DNA from 3 places in the Lederbergia sp. B243.17 genome. Region 3 is predicted to be linked to each of the others. Evidence: predicted binding sites of a transcription regulator. Region 3 holds the regulator's gene; each other region holds the start of a gene.
The links. Region 3 encodes LexA, which represses DNA repair genes until DNA is damaged. Its sites were predicted from a motif close to CGAACATATGTTCG; they were not measured.
Positions count from the first base shown of each region.

Region 1 (5,754 bases), on a different contig from region 3:
AATCAGGGCGTATCGCCTGGAGGAATACAATATTGACCACGTGAACAATGGAAAAATGCTCTTTGTCCTTTACAAAGAAACAGGTGAGGAAAAATACAAGAAAGCTGCAGATTTAATACGATCACAGTTGGAGCAACACCCCAGAACGTCTGAGGGTGCATTTTGGCATAAACAAATTTATCCTCATCAAATCTGGCTGGACGGACTGTATATGGGTACCCCATTTTATGCGGAATATGTGATGGCTTTTGAGGATGGAAAAGGGGTGGCTGATTGCATTCGCCAGTTCCAGGTCAGCTACCGTCATTTGATTGATAAGGAAACAGGTCTCCTCTACCATGCATGGGATGAAAAGAGGGTGCAGCCTTGGGCCGATAAAGAAACAGGGTTGTCCGAGAATTTCTGGGGGCGATCGATCGGTTGGTATGTCATGGCATTGGCTGACACATTGGAAATCTTGCCGGAAGACACACCTGACCGTGCTTTCCTCATTGAAATATTGGAAAGCACATTGAGGGAATTGGTGAAATACCAAGACGAAAAAAGCGGTGTTTGGTACCAAGTAACCGACAAAATCGGCGAAAAAGGCAATTACTTGGAAGCCTCGTGCAGCAGCATGTATGTATGCGCCATCGCGAAAGGGATCCGGCTCGGAGTGCTTGAGCGAGGAGAATGGGAATTACCTTTGCGGAAAGCTTATCAAGGCTTGCTTGATGAATTTGTCCTGATCACGAAAGAAGGATGGGTGAACTTAAACAAAACATGCCAAGTGGCGGGGCTCGGTGGAGACGACCAGCGTGACGGCACGTATGCGTATTACATCAGTGAACCGATCATCTGCAACGACCAGAAAGGGTTAGGGGCATTTTTACAGGCGTTGGCTGAATTTGAGGAAATTATGAGTGGAGGAAAGGAAATTGACGTCTTATCTTATAACTGATTTCGGAGCGGCGAGTGATGGGCGGGTATGCACGCTGTCGATCCAGAAGGCGATTGATAAGGCACACCAACATGGCGGCGGAAAAGTTGTTATCCCGGCGGGTGAATTTTTAACGGGCGCCTTGTTTTTAAAGGATCATATTGAACTGCACTTGTCTCCGGGAGCCGTATTGAAGTTTTCAGATCGACAGGAGGATTATCCTGTTGTCCGTTCACGCTGGGAGGGGGTGTTGCGGGAAGTGTATGCTTCCTGTATATATGCTGAGGATGCGATGCATGTGTCTGTCACCGGCTTTGGCACCATAGAAGGAAATGGAATGAGATGGTGGGACATATTCCGGAACCAGCGCGATCAATTGGCTTTTCCAAGACCGAAGCTGATCAGCTTTGATGGCTGTGAGCATGTTTCCATTAAAGATGTAACGTTGAAGAACTCGCCTAGCTGGACGGTGAACCCGATTCGCTGCCACAATGTCACGATCGACAACGTATCCATTTTCAACCCGGCAGATTCGCCCAATACGGATGGAATTGATCCTGAGTCTTGCAAAAATGTCAGGATCAGCAACTGCCATATTGATGTAGGGGATGATTGCATCGCCATCAAAGCAGGGACGGAAGATACGGCAGAACGGGTATCATGCGAAAACATCACAATTACGAATTGTACGATGGTGCATGGACACGGAGGGGTTGTGATCGGCAGTGAAATGAGCGGCGATGTGCGCAATGTGGCCATCAGCAACTGTGTGTTCCAAGATACGGACAGGGGCATCCGGCTGAAATCACGGCGCGGGCGCGGTGGCATCGTTGAAGATATACGTGTCAGCAACATTGTCATGGACAGGGTGATGTGCCCGTTCATTCTGAATCTCTATTATTTCTGCGGGCCGAAGGGAAAGGACAAATACGTCTGGGACAAAAATCCTTATCCTGTTACAGATGATACGCCAATGTTCAGGCGAATACACTTTTCGGATATTACCGCCCGGAATGTCCATGCTTCTGCCGGCTTCATTTATGGCTTGGCTGAACAATATGTGTCGGAAATTTCTTTCCACCGCGTCGATATTTCTATGGCGGAGAACGCCGTACCCGGAAAACCGGCGATGATGGCGGGGATCGAAGACATGAACAATCGCGGTTTTTACGTAGGGTTTGCAAAAAACGTCCTGTTCGAGCGAGTGACGGTTGAAAATCATATAGGGCCGGCTTTCTATGTGGAATACAGTGAAAATGTCGAAGTGGAACGCTGCGAATCAAGGAACACGAAAGCGGAAGAAGAGTTGCTGGAGGAAGTCATGATGTAATGCTGGAACAGCAGAACGATCATCAAGTCTGATACGAAAGGAACAACGGCATGAAGCGAAAATGGGAAGGAATTATCGGATTGGCAGGCGCGGTATTTTGTTTGATTTTTCTGGGAGGGTTTTCATTAACCCTTACAACAATGGAGGAAAAGGTGTTCAAGAACACGGTATTCCCGATTCTTCAGGAGGGAATTTCCGAAGAATACGTTTCCGATAGCTTTGAAGCGATAAAAGCACTGGCTGCCTGGTTTGGCACGACACTCATCATCGCGATCATCCTCGTTGCTGTTGCCACCTTTATCCTGTGGAAGAATCGGAAACCGAAATGGGCAGCACTATTTTATACAGCGGCCGGTGCTGCGACGTTGATCGGCACACAGATGATTGCCTTTCCGCTGGCCTTTCTATTTTTCGTTGCAGCCGCGTTATGTGTATTCAGAAAAATAACAGAACAAAGAGGAGATAATCATGTTCCGAACCAAAATCGTCAATCCGATTTTACCGGGATTTAATCCCGACCCAAATATATTGCGAGTAGAGGATACATATTATATTGCTGTTTCGTCATTTGAGTGGCTGCCCGGCGTCCGAATTTACCAATCAAAGGACTTGGTCAATTGGGAACATGAGACAGACATCTTGACGGACCAAGTCGATTTACAGGGAAACCCGCAAAACGGCAGTATTTGGGCTCCGCAAATCAGTTATGCGGATGGGCTATTTTATCTGATCTATACGGACGTGAAAAGTACGAAACGCCCATTTAAAGACAGCCATAACTATCTGATCTCAGCCCCGAGCATTAACGGGCCGTGGTCGGAGCCTGTTTATGTAAACAGCAGCGGTTTCGATCCTTCCTTATTCCATGATGAGGACGGGCGTAAGTGGATCCTGAATGAGATTTGGGATTATCGGATGGAAACGGGCAATAAGTCAGCCGGTGTCGTGCTGCAGGAATACGATGCAAAAGAGCAGAAATTGGTCGGGCCTGTGCATAAGATTTTTGACGGCACGGAGCTGGCAAAGACAGAAGCTCCCCATTTATATCGTCATGGAGGCTACTACTATCTGATCACAGCAGAAGGCGGGACAGGGTCCGGCCATGCTGTGACAATCTGCCGGGCAAAGGATATGACAGGGCCATATGAAGTGGATCCGGATTATCCGATGCTGACAGCGAGTGACAAACCTGACTCTCCGCTGCAATGCTCGGGACATGGCAGCATCGTCCAAACCTCGACAGGGAACTGGTACATGGCCTATTTGTGCACCCGGCCGCTTCAAGGAAAAGCAATCTTGGGCCGTGAAACGGCGATTCAAGAGGTGTACTGGACGGAAGATGGCTGGCTGCGGCTGAAAGACGGCGGCAATGGCCCGCAGCTGGAAACGGAAATCGTTACAACGGAGCCTGTCACGCAAAGAAGGAATACGGATTTCCAGGACGATTTTAACGGGGAACTTGCAAAAGAGTGGAACACGCTGCGCATTTTGGCCGATGATTCCTGGTGCAATACAACAAGCCGCGAAGGCTATTTGCGCATCTTCTCGGGCGACTCGGTTCAATCGCTTTTTGATCACCATATCCTTGCGATCCGGCAAAAGGACTTTCATTTCCAGGCGGAGACGAAACTGGATTATACACCGGAAACATACAATCAAATGGCCGGATTGCTGCTGTATTTGAATGACAGCCGTTATATGTATGCATATGTGACAGTCGACGAGGAAAAAGGGCGTGTGATCCGGTTGATGCAATGTGTGGATGGGGAATTCACATTATTTCCTGAGATCATCCCGCTTGAGAGTGGGGAGGTAGGGCTGAAGGTAGAAGTGGACGGTCCTGTGGGCCAATTCTTTTACCGGATGGACAATCAGGATTCTTGGCAACGGATTGGTGAAAGCTTGGATGTCACGATCCTAGCAGGCGGATTTACTGGGAACTTTGTCGGCATCGGTGTCCATGACATGGACCGGAAGGCTGGATCCTATGCTGATTTTGCTTTCTTTGAATATGTTGGGTTGGATAAATAGGCAGCCTGTTAAAAAACGTTTAGCTATTGGGCTAAGCGTTTTTTCTTTTCACGGCTTGAGGCATGTCTTCCAATTGTCCGGCTCTTCCGGTACAATAGAGAGAAACGAACGTACGTTTTGATGGAGGGATTGGAATGCAGGCGATCATAGCGGAGAAGTCGTCCCAGGCACAAGCGTTGGCGGCGCCGTTCAAGCACGCGAAGAGGGGAAATCATATCGAGATTGCACCTTGCCGGGAATTTCCCGATGGGGCGCTGCTCACTTGGTGCAGCGGGCATTTATTCGAAATTGCCGAGCCGCATGTGATGAATCCGGAGCTGAAAAAGTGGCGGCTGGAATCGCTGCCGATGATTCCCGAGTCTTTTCAATATCAATTGATCCGCTCTAAAGCCTCCCGCTATCAGGCGGTCAAAGAAGTGCTTCGAGATCCGCGGGTGAAAGAGATTATTGCTGCTGGAGACCCGGCCAGGGAAGGGGAGCTGATCGTCCGGCTCGTCGTCAAGATGGCAGGCGTGAAGAAACCGATGCGCCGGCTATGGGTGAGCAGCCTGACAAAGGCCGCTGTTGTCCAAGCATTCGGAAATCTGCGCAGCATCGAATCGACGACTCCGCTTTATTACGAGGCCATGTCCCGCAGCTATGCGGATTGGCTGATCGGGATGAATGCGAGCCGGGCGTATACGCTTTTGATTCAGAAAAAAGGCGGCGGCCGGACCGTCTATTCCGTCGGCAGGGTGCAGACGCCGACGCTTGCAATGGTCGTAAAGCGAGAAAGGGAGATTCAAAGCTTTGTGTCTGAACCGTTTTATGAAGTGGTTGCCCGTTTTGACGTGGCAGGTAAAGGATATGAAGGAAAATACACAACTGAAAAAGGGACCCGCTTCGCCAAAAAGGAAGAGGCAGAGAAGATTCAGCAGGAGACGAACAAACAGGAAGCGGTTGTCGACAAAGTTATCCGCGAGACGAAAAATGTGCTGCCGCCGTTTTTCCACAGCTTGTCGAGCTTGCAGGCACTCGCCAATAAACGGTATAAGTTTTCTCCGAAAAAAACGCTCGATGTTACCCAAGCTTTATATGAAAAATCGTATCTTTCCTATCCGCGGACGGACAGCCAGCATGTGACAAAAGGCGAAGCGGCGCAATTTCCCGAAATTCTCGGCAAGCTTGCCAAGCTTGAGCCGTATGCTCAGCTTGCCGGCAGGACGGAACGATCGGTTCTTCATGACAAAAGGTATGTCAATGAAAAGCTTGTGACCGACCACTATGCGATTATTCCAACGGAAAAAGTTCCGAATCTCGGCAGGCTTTCACCCGACGAACGGAAAATCTATGACTTGATTGCCCGTTCTCTGATTGCCGCCCATTACGGCCCGGCGATTTTTGCCCATACGGAGATCAAGACACATGTAAATGGCCATCCTTTCGTTTCAAAAGGAAAGCAGATGCTCGAACCCGGTTGGCGGCAGGTGATTTT
Region 1 covers NZ_JBWBKF010000040.1:29,852-35,605, forward strand. Annotated here, with positions in the region: gene AC0TWI_RS08055 (glycoside hydrolase family 88/105 protein) at 1-940, shown strand, start outside; gene AC0TWI_RS08060 (glycoside hydrolase family 28 protein) at 918-2,249, shown strand; gene AC0TWI_RS08065 (hypothetical protein) at 2,300-2,761, shown strand; gene AC0TWI_RS08070 (glycoside hydrolase family 43 protein) at 2,718-4,280, shown strand; gene AC0TWI_RS08075 (type IA DNA topoisomerase) at 4,415-5,754, shown strand, end outside.
Region 1: the regulator LexA is predicted to act here: its motif matches at 4,386-4,399, upstream of AC0TWI_RS08075 (type IA DNA topoisomerase).

Region 2 (5,754 bases), on a different contig from region 3:
TCTGCAGCTTCTGGGCGAGTGCTTTTTGCATCACTTCATTGACGAGCGTCGATTTTCCAGAGCCTGAAACACCGGTGACAGCAACAAATGTCCCGAGCGGGAACTTGGCATTGACATTCTTCAGGTTGTTTTCCTTTGCACCTTTGATTTCCAGGTACCTTCCGTCAGGTTTCCTTCGTTCGGCAGGCAGCGGGATGAATTTCTTCCCTGATAAATATTGGCCTGTAAGCGACGCAGGGTCATCCATCACTTCCTGTGGAGTACCGAGAGAAACGATTTCCCCGCCATGAACGCCCGCGCCTGGCCCGATATCTATCAAATAATCCGCCGCTAGCATCGTATCCTCGTCATGTTCAACAACAATCAAAGTGTTTCCGATATTCCGCATGTTTTTCAGGGTATCGATCAGCCTGTCATTGTCCCGCTGATGGAGGCCGATAGACGGCTCATCCAATATATAAAGCACACCCGTCAGGCGGGAGCCGATCTGGGTTGCGAGCCGGATCCTCTGGGCCTCTCCGCCCGACAACGTACCGGCAGCGCGGCTTAAAGTCAGATAATCAAGGCCGACATTAACAAGGAAACCGAGACGCTCGTTAATCTCCCTCAAAATCAGGTTGGCAATCTGCATCTCCTTCTCTGTCAATTCAAGACCATTGAAAAATTGTTCGGCTTCAGTAACAGAAAAATTTGTTGTTTCACTGATATGCTTTCCATTAATTTTGACAGCGAGGCTCTCTTCTTTTAAGCGGTAGCCGCGGCAACGCGGGCATGGCTGTTCCGCCATGTACTTTTCCATCTGTTCACGTACATAGTCGGAACTCGTTTCCCGATAGCGGCGCTCGACATTTTGCAGTACACCCTCAAAGCGGATTTTGCTGTCACGCACTTGTCCAAATTCATTCCGGTACCGAAAATGAATCAGTTCTCCGCTTGAGCCGTAGAGAATTTTATCCATATCATTTTTCGGCAGGTCCTTTACAGGTGTGTCCATCGAAATGCCGTAATGCTTGCAGACGGTTTTCAGCAGCTGCGGATAATATTGAGAACTCACTGGTGTCCATGGAACAATCGCATTTTCGTTCAGCGACAAATTCCAGTCTGGAATAACAAGCTCCGGGTCGACTTCAAGCTTTGAACCCAACCCGTCACATTCAGGGCACGCGCCGAAAGGGCTGTTGAAGGAGAACATCCGCGGCTCCAGCTTATCAATTGAAAAGCCGCACTCCGGGCACGCATGCCGTTCGCTGAACAGCAATTCTTCCTCTCCGATTACATCGATGATCACCTTACCGTCGCCGAGGCCGAGTGCCGTTTCAAGGGAATCAGCAAGCCTGGCCTCGGTACCCTCTTTCACAACGATCCTGTCAACAACGACTTCGATCGAGTGTTTTTTATTTTTCTCAAGGTTGATCTCTTCACTAAGATCAAGCATCTCGCCATCAACCCGGACACGGACAAAGCCTTGTTTCTTAATGTCTTCCAGCACTTTCACATGTGCGCCTTTGCGACCCGAAATGATCGGAGCAAGCACCTGCAGCTTCGTCCGCTCAGGATAAATCATAATACGGTCGACCATTTGCTCGATCGTCTGTGATGAGATCTCAATCCCATGCACAGGACAGATTGGCCGGCCGACTCTGGCATACAGCAGGCGAAGGTAATCGTATATCTCCGTTACCGTCCCGACTGTCGAGCGCGGATTTCTGCTCGTCGTTTTCTGGTCAATCGAAATAGCTGGGGACAACCCCTCAATCTTATCAACATCCGGCTTATCCATCTGTCCCAGGAACTGACGGGCATAAGCGGACAAGGATTCAACGTACCTTCTTTGCCCTTCCGCATAAATGGTGTCAAAGGCAAGCGAGGATTTCCCCGAACCGGACAGCCCTGTCAGTACAACAAGCTTGTCGCGCGGAATGGTTACATCAATATTTTTCAGATTATGGGCTCTTGCGCCCTGAACAACGATCTTTTCCATAGCCATAGATTGTTCATCCTTCCGCTTTCATCTCCAAAATGGCATCACGGAGCTGGGCAGCCCGCTCAAAATCAAGCGCTTTGGCCGCATCTTTCATCTCCTTCTCCATTGTGGCAAGCAGTTTCTCTTTTTCTTTCTTTGTCAGCTTTTTCTTTGTTTGTACGCTGTAGTCTTCGGTTTCCTCTGCTGCGACGGTTGCACGGATGACATCCCTGACTTCCTTCTGGATTGTCATCGGCGTGATGCCGTGTTCCTCATTGTATGCTTTTTGCACCATCCGCCGCCTCTTCGTTTCACTGATCGCCTTCTCCATCGAGTCCGTCATTTTGTCTGCATACATAATGACATGCCCGTTCGAGTTCCGGGCGGCGCGTCCAATTGTCTGGATCAGTGAGCGCTCGGACCGGAGGAAGCCTTCTTTATCGGCATCCAGGATGGCGACAAGCGACACTTCCGGAATGTCGAGCCCTTCCCGGAGCAAGTTGATCCCCACGAGCACATCGTATTTTCCGAGTCGGAGGTCGCGGATAATCTCGATCCGTTCCAACGTTTTGATTTCCGAGTGCAAGTATTGAACTTTTACCCCAATCTCCTTCAAGTAATCCGTCAGGTCTTCGGACATCTTCTTCGTCAATGTCGTGATGAGCACCCGCTCGTTTTTCGCTGTCCGTTCCGATATCTCGCCGATGAGGTCATCAATCTGCCCCTCAATCGGACGGACATCGATAGTAGGATCGAGCAACCCTGTCGGACGGATGATCTGCTCCACCATGTTCGGCGTATGCTCAAGCTCAAAAGGTCCCGGCGTAGCGGAGACAAAAATGATCTGATTGATATGCTTCTCGAACTCATCGAACTTAAGCGGCCGGTTATCAAGGGCTGACGGAAGACGGAAGCCATGATCAACGAGCACCTGCTTGCGCGCCTGGTCCCCGTTGTACATGCCGCGGATCTGCGGAAGCGTAACATGCGATTCGTCAATGACAATCTGGAAGTCGTCTGGGAAATAATCGAGCAGTGTATACGGAGTGGCGCCCGCTTCCCTCAATGTCAGATGGCGGGAGTAATTCTCGATCCCTGAACAGAACCCCATTTCCCTCATCATTTCCAAGTCGTACCGTGTTCTTTGCTCAAGGCGCTGCGCTTCAAGCAGCTTGTCGTTATCGCGGAGCTCTTTCAGTCTTTCTTCAAGCTCTATCTCTATGTTGTCAATCGCAATTCGCAATTTATCTTCGCGGGTAACGAAGTGGGACGCCGGGAAGATGGCGACATGATCGCGGTCCCCGATGATTTCGCCGGTCAGTGCATCAACTTCCCGGATCCGGTCGATTTCATCACCAAAAAATTCGATCCTGATACAATGCTCATCCCGGGAAACCGGAAAGATTTCTACTACATCGCCGCGGACCCGGAATGTCCCGCGCTGAAAGTCGATGTCATTTCGCGCATACTGGATGTCCACCATTTTCCTTAGCAATTGGTTCCGCTCCATTTCCATTCCTGTCCGGAGCGAGACAACGAGCTCTCGGTACTCTTCCGGGGAACCGAGACCGTAAATGCAGGAGACACTGGCGATGATCAGAACATCGCGCCGCTCAAAAAGCGACGATGTGGCCGAGTGACGGAGCTTATCAATTTCATCATTGATACTGGCATCCTTCTCGATATACGTATCTGTCTGCGGCACATAGGCTTCAGGCTGGTAATAATCGTAGTAGCTGACAAAGTATTCGACCGCATTGTTCGGGAAAAACTCCTTGAATTCACTGTACAGCTGGCCGGCCAACGTTTTGTTATGTGCGATGACAAGCGTCGGTTTGTTTATTTCCTTAATCACATTCGAAACAGTAAACGTTTTTCCGGTACCTGTTGCTCCGAGCAAAGTTTGATACTTCTCACCTTTATTCAGGCCAGCAACGAGACGGTCGATCGCTTTCGGCTGGTCGCCTGAAGGTGTATACTTCGAAAAAATTTGGAACTGGTTTTTCACAGTGCAATCCCCCTTCATCATCAACGATTGCTAACAACGATATAAATCTATATAAAATGGCTTTGACCCCATTATGATCCATTCTTCTTCAAGAATTACATATATTCTTATTTTACCACAACGCCAGGCTCAATAACCAACAAAAAGCGAACGTATTTTCGTCTTTTTTTCATAAAAAAAGGCTGGACACGACAATGCCGTTCCAGTCCTTCCTTCTCACGAATCTTCTTTTTGCAGGGCATACAGGTCCTCTTCCAAACCTTGCATATGCTGTTCGGCCATCTCCCTCGCATCTGAGATAGCGCTATTGTAAAACACAGGCCCGAGGCGGTCCTTTACAAAATCAAATACCACTTCTGCCGCCAATTCACCAATTTCCTCTCCCCGCTCTTCAAGAAAAAATTCCTGTATCTCGCGGATCATCCCGCGTTTTTTCTCGGCTGAAAGCTTTGGCATCAACATCGCTTCATCCCCCTTTCCCTTTGAGGCTCCATCTATCATAGCATGGTTGGCATATTTGTCCTTCAGCAAAAAACGCCTCATGAAAAGATTGTCCTCTTTTCATCAAGCGCTTTTTTTCTTCCCTTTTTTCTTTGTCATCCGGTTGGCGAAAAACAATCCGGCCGTTAAAGAAGCCGCGTCGACAAGAACGAGCCACCACGTATGCAAATAGCCATTGTAAGCAGAGACTAGGATCAAGGCGACCGTCAGCACAAAGCCGACAGTCCGGCTATACGTCACCCTTGTAAAAAATACGACCAGAATGGCCGGTAAAAAAATCGCAGAGATCACTTTATCGATCACCGGTTACCACCTCAATCCAATTTTTCCCGAAATCCGTCTAAAGTGCAAGTTTTATTTTCCACTGTCCTCGATCATTTTCTCTGTAATGACCGTCAGCTCACTTTGTTCGATAAACCTTTCTGTTAGCATATCCGGCAGCACTTCATCCAAAAAGTATTTGACACAGTTCATATCCTTGAATAAAAGAATTGTGCTGAGTGCTTCCTCATAGATTTCCAAGAACAATGGCTCAGGGTTCTCCTTCTGAATTTCTCCAAAAGATTCATAAAGCAGGTCGATTTTATCCGCAACCGACAGGATCCTTCCTTCCATCGACTCGTCTTTCCCCTCTTTGAATCTTTCCAAGTAGATGGATTGGAATTGAGGGGGAAATTCTTTTTCGACGAACTTTTTTGTCATTTCTTCCTCGACTTCACTGAAAAGCCGCTTCAACTCTTTGGACGCGTATTTAACCGGGGTTTTGATATCACCCGTGAACAGCTCCGCATAATCGTGGTTCAGCGCTTTCTCATATAAAAGCCGCCAGTCGACCTTTTCTCCTGCCGATTCTTCGACCGTGCCGAGGAACTGGGCAATTTTTGTCACTTTAAAGGAATGGCTCGCGACAGAATGTTCCTGGAATTTGAACTTGCCTGGACAGCGATAGATCTTCTCCAAATCCGATAGACTCTTAAAATAATGATGGACTCCCATATTCTTTCACCACCCATACGTATGATCGTGCTTGCAATCATTTACCCTGCCTGGCAAGCAAGCTAAACGTTGTCCCTTTTTCTATCTTATGCACAAAGACAGTGCTTGTTAGTCATTCACTTTACCATGGGAAAGGCCGCTAGACAAAAATAAAGACCTCCAAATCGGAAGGTCCCTGTCAGCCAAACCGGCCGGATATATAATCTTCTGTCTGTTTCTTGGCAGGACGATTGAACATCCTATCGGTTTCGTTGAATTCGACGACTTCACCCTGATAGAAAAAGGC
Region 2 covers NZ_JBWBKF010000058.1:68,424-74,177, forward strand. Annotated here, with positions in the region: gene uvrA (excinuclease ABC subunit UvrA) at 1-1,987, opposite strand, end outside; gene uvrB (excinuclease ABC subunit UvrB) at 1,995-3,971, opposite strand; gene AC0TWI_RS10955 (DUF2164 domain-containing protein) at 4,188-4,433, opposite strand; gene AC0TWI_RS10960 (CsbA family protein) at 4,536-4,775, opposite strand; gene AC0TWI_RS10965 (HD domain-containing protein) at 4,827-5,468, opposite strand; gene pstB (phosphate ABC transporter ATP-binding protein PstB) at 5,647-5,754, opposite strand, start outside.
Region 2: the regulator LexA is predicted to act here: its motif matches at 4,119-4,132, upstream of uvrB (excinuclease ABC subunit UvrB).

Region 3 (5,754 bases):
ACTCGGAATCATAGCCTCCCCATGCCCGCAGCTTTAGGCAGCGTTTGCTGATCATCAGCTCGGCACTTTCTTCGCCGCTCCGCGTCAGCGCCTTGTAAATTTTCCCGCGGATTGCAATTTGTCTCGTTGGCAGATAGGAAGCCAAATGGCGGTGCAGCTCAAAATAGGGCAGAGGTTTGGTAATGTAGTCAATTTGCTTTTGGATAATATCATTCAGTCGGGCATCCCTATGATTGGCTGCAAACAATTCATAAAATTTGCTTTCACGGCCGTAGAAATGAGCCGCGACCTCTTCTTCAATCAGATAAATGTAATATGTCCTCATGCAAATTTTCCACTCCCCCGTTAGCTCTCGCATCATGCGGATGAAGTTCTTCTTGGTGCCCCGAATGGGCTCTTATCCTATCTATTCGTGATGGAAGGACGAATCCCTTTATTTTCAGCAAAAAAGAGGGGAAATGGTTATCCCCTCCTTTCATGGTGTCCCTATTGCTGGAACGATTGACCCAGCAGAGCCCCACCCTATTACTTTCCGAGCATACCTTTTACTTTTGCTACAGCATTTTCAACAGTAAAGCCGTACTCCTCGATGATTCTTTCGCCAGGCGCAGATGCACCGAAACGGTCAATCGCCATGATTTCACCTTCATCGCCGGCGTATTTTGCCCAGCCGAGAGATGAGCCCATTTCAATCGCAAGGCGCTTTTTCACCGAACGCGGCAAGACGGATTCTTTATACTCCGCAGACTGCTCTTCGAAGCGATCCCATGCAGGCATGGAAACGACGGACACGGAAATACCTTCTTTTTCAAGCTCTTTCTGAGCGTCCACCGCAAGGCCGACTTCAGATCCGGTTGCAATCAAAAGCGCTTCAGCATTGCCATCTTTAGCAGGCGAAATGACATAAGCCCCTTTTTCGACTCCTTCTTGAGCTGTTTTATCGGTACCTTCGATGGTCGGCAAGTTCTGTCTTGTCAAAACAAGGGCCGTCGGGCGGTGCTTCGACTGCATCGCCACTTTCCAGGCAGCCGCCGTTTCGTTTCCGTCTCCCGGACGGATGACAGACAATCCCGGCATAGCGCGCAAGGCAGCCAACTGTTCAACAGGTTCATGCGTCGGGCCATCTTCACCGACCGCAATGCTGTCATGGGTAAATACGTATGTGACCGGCAGTTGCATCAATGAAGCAAGGCGGATGGCCGGGCGCAGGTAATCAGAGAAGACGAAGAATGTTCCGCCGAATGCACGCAGGCCGCCATGAAGGGCAATCCCATTCATCGCTGCACCCATACCGAATTCACGGACACCGAACCAGACGTTTCTTCCCGCATAGTTGGATGCGTCAAAATCGCCTTTTTCCTTCATCATCGTCTTGTTGGAGCTTGCCAAGTCGGCAGCACCGCCGAAAAGTGTAGGCAGGTTCTGGCTGATCGCATTCAACACTTGCTCACTCGAAGCCCGGGAAGCAAGGCTTTTTCCTGTTTCATAGACAGGGACGTCTTTATCCCAGCCTTCTGGAAGTTCACCAGTTATTGCGTTGCTGAGCTGTTCCGCGATTTCAGGGTTGGCCTCTTTGTATTTTTCAAAAAGCTCATTCCAAGCAGCTTCTTTCTCTTCTCCCGCTTTTACCATCACAGTCTCAAAGTGGTCATACACTTCAGATGGAACATAGAAGTCTTCCTCATATGTCCACTTGTACGCCTCTTTTGTCAGCTTCATTTCAGCTTCGCCTAGCGGAGCGCCATGGACGGCAGATTTGCCGGATTTGTTTGGAGCGCCATAGCCGATAACTGTTTTCACTTCGATCAGTGTCGGCTTGGATGTGTCCGCCTTCGCTGCTTCGATTGCTTTCGCGATTTCATCCATGTCATTTCCGTCTTCTACACGCAGATACTGCCAGCCATATGCCTCAAAACGTTTGCCGACATTCTCGGAGAACGACTTGTCCAGCTCGCCATCAAGCGTGATGTCATTTGAATCATAGAGCATGACCAGTTTTCCAAGCTTCAGGTGACCAGCAAGTGAAACGGCTTCAGATGCAACGCCTTCCATCAGGTCCCCGTCTCCGCACAATGCGTATGTAAAGTGGTCGACTACTTTAAAATCATCCTTGTTGTACGTCGCAGCAAGATGCGCTTCTGCCATCGCCATGCCAACTGCCATACCGATTCCCTGGCCGAGCGGACCTGTTGTCGCTTCTACACCAGGCGTATAGCCGTATTCGGGATGTCCCGGTGTGCGGCTTCCCCACTGACGGAAGTTTTTGATGTCCTCCATCTCCACTCCGTAGCCTGACAAGTGCAGCAGACTGTAAAGCAGCATCGATCCATGTCCTGCAGACAGCACAAAGCGGTCACGGTTGAACCATGCTGGATTTTTCGGATTGTGATTCATAAAGCGGCTCCATAATGTGTAAGCCATTGGAGCAGCACCCATCGGCAGGCCTGGGTGTCCGGAATTCGCTTTTTCGATCGCATCGATCGACAATGTTCTGATCGTATTTACCGCGAGTTGATCAATTTTCTCAAACATGTGCAACAACCTCTCCATCTACGTAATAGTCAATATTCATCATAATCGGAATTGACCGATAATACAAACATAATCCGACATTGCAAGAAAACAGCAAGTGCATGGCCGGGTCAAGTCCTTCAAGATTAATGAAGTTTTTTCTTTGCCTGGATCTTTCGTACTTTTTCAGGCGTCACTTCTTCTCCTGTTTCATCGAATACACGTACATGCTCAATTGTATCTTTCATCGTGGAGCGGAAAACCTGCAGATATTCGGCGCGCAAACTTGATTGTTCCTTCGCTTCTTCTGCAGTTAACCCCTCTTCCTTCGATTTTTTAGACAGTTGGTTAATACGCTCAAGCTTTTCTTTTGATAGCATCGAAAAACCCCTTTTCGTTAAAATTTCCAACCTGGGAGGGAAAGTTTTTTGATTAAAGCCATCTTACTAGAAATGGCGGTAGAGAACAAATTTCAAGCTTTATCGATGCCGTAATAAAAAAATCCCCGTATCATCTTATCAAAGATGATACGAGGATTTCTTACGTCCTATCACTATTATCATGGAGGGCCTGCTCCTCCATATGCTCCTTGTAGCGCCGGTGGACGGTCGCTTTTGAGACGGCATAGCCGAACCCCCTCATCGTTGCCGCGATCTCCTCGAACGTGAGTCCGTTTTGCCGCAGCCGGATGATTTCGTCGACGGGAAGCTCTTTCCGTTCGCGCCCCTCCAAATTTCCTCGGTTCTTCAAGTTTTTTTCGGGCCGGTAACCATGCTCCACAGCCCGCTTCATGCCGCGCTGGATTTTCAAGTTATGCAGCTTGCGCTGATGCTCTTCCACCATGCTGACGATCTTGAGCACCATCGAATCCGATTCGGAAATCTGCAATTCACCATTATGAGCAAAACTGTACACCCGGACATTTTCCTTCATCAGGCAATGCAGGAGCGCAATTCTTGCGTTTCCGCGCCCGAGCCGCGTCTCATCCTGAATCAGGACGGCATCAATCTGCTCCTCTTTGATCCGGTCAAGCATATCGAGCACCCCAGGCCGGTCGAGCGAATACCCGCTCGCCTGTTCGCGAATGATCGCATCCACTTCAAACTGCCAGGCACGGGCTGCGGCCGTCAATTCCTCCTCCTGCCGGGCAAGGGAGGTTTCCTGTGTCTCTTTTTCCGTGCTGACCCGGCAATATATGATCACTTTCATCTGGCTGTCACTTCCTTTTAGCGCTGAACGCGAGCTGGCTTTCACCTGAATGCCAGCTCTCCGGCGGTGCAGGAATTACAATCGAGTCGCCGTCTTTAATCATCCTTCCGGCCAGATTGTTTTCTTGCCGGACCTTCTCAACAAATTCGGCGCGGTGCATGCCAGCTTTCTCTGCATACTGGTCGGCAAGCTCCCATAATGTTTCACCCTGTCTCACAGTTATTGTATCAAATCGGTTCTTCTCCTGCCCTTCCTGGAAAGCCAAGTATGCAGCCATCAGCACGATTGCAGTGAAAAACAAAATAACAAAAGAATATTTTTTCCAAATGATAGACATATCCAATCCCCCAAAATCGAATATTTGTTCGTATGTATTGATTTGATTATAAAACGAACACTTGTTTGTTGTCAACACTTGTTCGAACTTATGTTTGTATTCCAAATCTCACCATGCTATAATGTGGATAATAAAAGAATTGCGGAGCGTGATGAAGAAATGAAGCTATCCAAAAGGCAGCAGGATATCATGGATTTTATTAAGCTCGAGGTGAAATCCAAGGGCTATCCGCCTTCGGTCAGAGAAATCGGTGAAGCAGTCGGACTTGCTTCCAGTTCGACCGTGCACGGTCACCTGGCCCGGCTTGAAAGCAAAGGCCTGATCAGAAGGGATCCGACTAAGCCCCGTGCGATTGAAATCCTTCAACTGGATGATGAACAGGTTCCAAAGCATAATATTGTCAACGTGCCGCTTGTCGGTAAAGTTACGGCAGGTATTCCGATCTCTGCTGTTGAGAACATTGAAGAGTATTTTCCGCTGCCAGATCATCTCGTTCCGGCTGATGAGCATATCTTCATGCTGGAAATCGTCGGGGAAAGTATGATTGAAGCCGGCATCCATAATGGCGACTATGTGGTTGTCCGCCAGCAGCAGACTGCAAGCAACGGCGACATCGTTGTTGCGATGACGGAAGAAAACGAAGCGACCGTCAAGCGTTTTTATAAAGAAAAGGGCCATTTCCGCCTGCAGCCGGAAAATTCTTCGATGGAACCGATCATTTTGGAATCTGTTTCCATCCTCGGCAAAGTTGTTGCCCTATATAGACATCAAATCCATTGATATCGGAGCCTGAATATACATTCAGGCTCTTATTCTAGTTATTTGCCTCAACGGCTTCTCCCCAGTAATATTCACTGATCACTTCTGCCAGTATGTCGACGCTCCGGTTCAGTTCATCCTGCGTGTTGTCTACCCCTCCCAGTTCGATGACAATTGATTTTTCAGCAAGGTCCTGGTTGTATATCCCATTGTTGTAATAATCACGCGGCTTGTCCCATACGCCTCGAGAGAGCGACGGATATTTCGCCTTCAGTAAACTGTTCAGCCTTTCTGCAAACAATAGGTTTTTTTCATAATTAGGGTGGCCGGTTCCGACGATGAACAGCACCTTTGCATGACTGATATTATTGATCATGGCAGTCGTTTTATCCTTTCGAGCTGTATCTCTATGAATATCGAGCACAAGCTGAACTTCCTTGTTTTGCGCCAGTGCTTCCGTCACCAATTCTCTTGATACCTTATAGCTTTGACTATAGGTCATTCCCCGCTGATTGAGGATGTCTGATACATCATCCGTATTGACGAGCGTTTTTATCCCTTTTTCCTCCAGCTTTTCTCCAAGACGTTTGCCGAATAACGTTACATTCTTCTCCATATGGAAGGCTTGATTGATGTCTGTTACGCCTGGCTTAAACGGAAGATATGACTCTCTTGTATGAGTGTGATATATCAAGGCAGCCGGATTAGCAGGAGGTTCAGGCTTTTCTTGAACAGGCGCTTCCTTGTCTTCATTGCTCTCCCAGTCTCCGAAATCGGGGGGAACAGGAGATTCGATCGGAAGGTGGCCGAACTCGTCGTCATCACCTGCCACAAGCTGTCTCGGCATCGCTGCCTGCAGCCCCGGAATCTCGCTTACGAGAAACGTGCGGATATCGCTGACGTTCAAATGGGTCAGAAATTCTAGCGTGCTTTTTGTA
Region 3 covers NZ_JBWBKF010000076.1:91,783-97,536, forward strand. Annotated here, with positions in the region: gene sirA (sporulation inhibitor of replication protein SirA) at 1-325, opposite strand, end outside; gene tkt (transketolase) at 526-2,532, opposite strand; gene AC0TWI_RS14470 (DUF896 domain-containing protein) at 2,658-2,891, opposite strand; gene AC0TWI_RS14475 (YneB family resolvase-like protein) at 3,052-3,720, opposite strand; gene yneA (cell division suppressor protein YneA) at 3,728-4,057, opposite strand; gene lexA (transcriptional repressor LexA) at 4,217-4,837, shown strand; gene spoIIP (stage II sporulation protein P) at 4,872-5,754, opposite strand, start outside.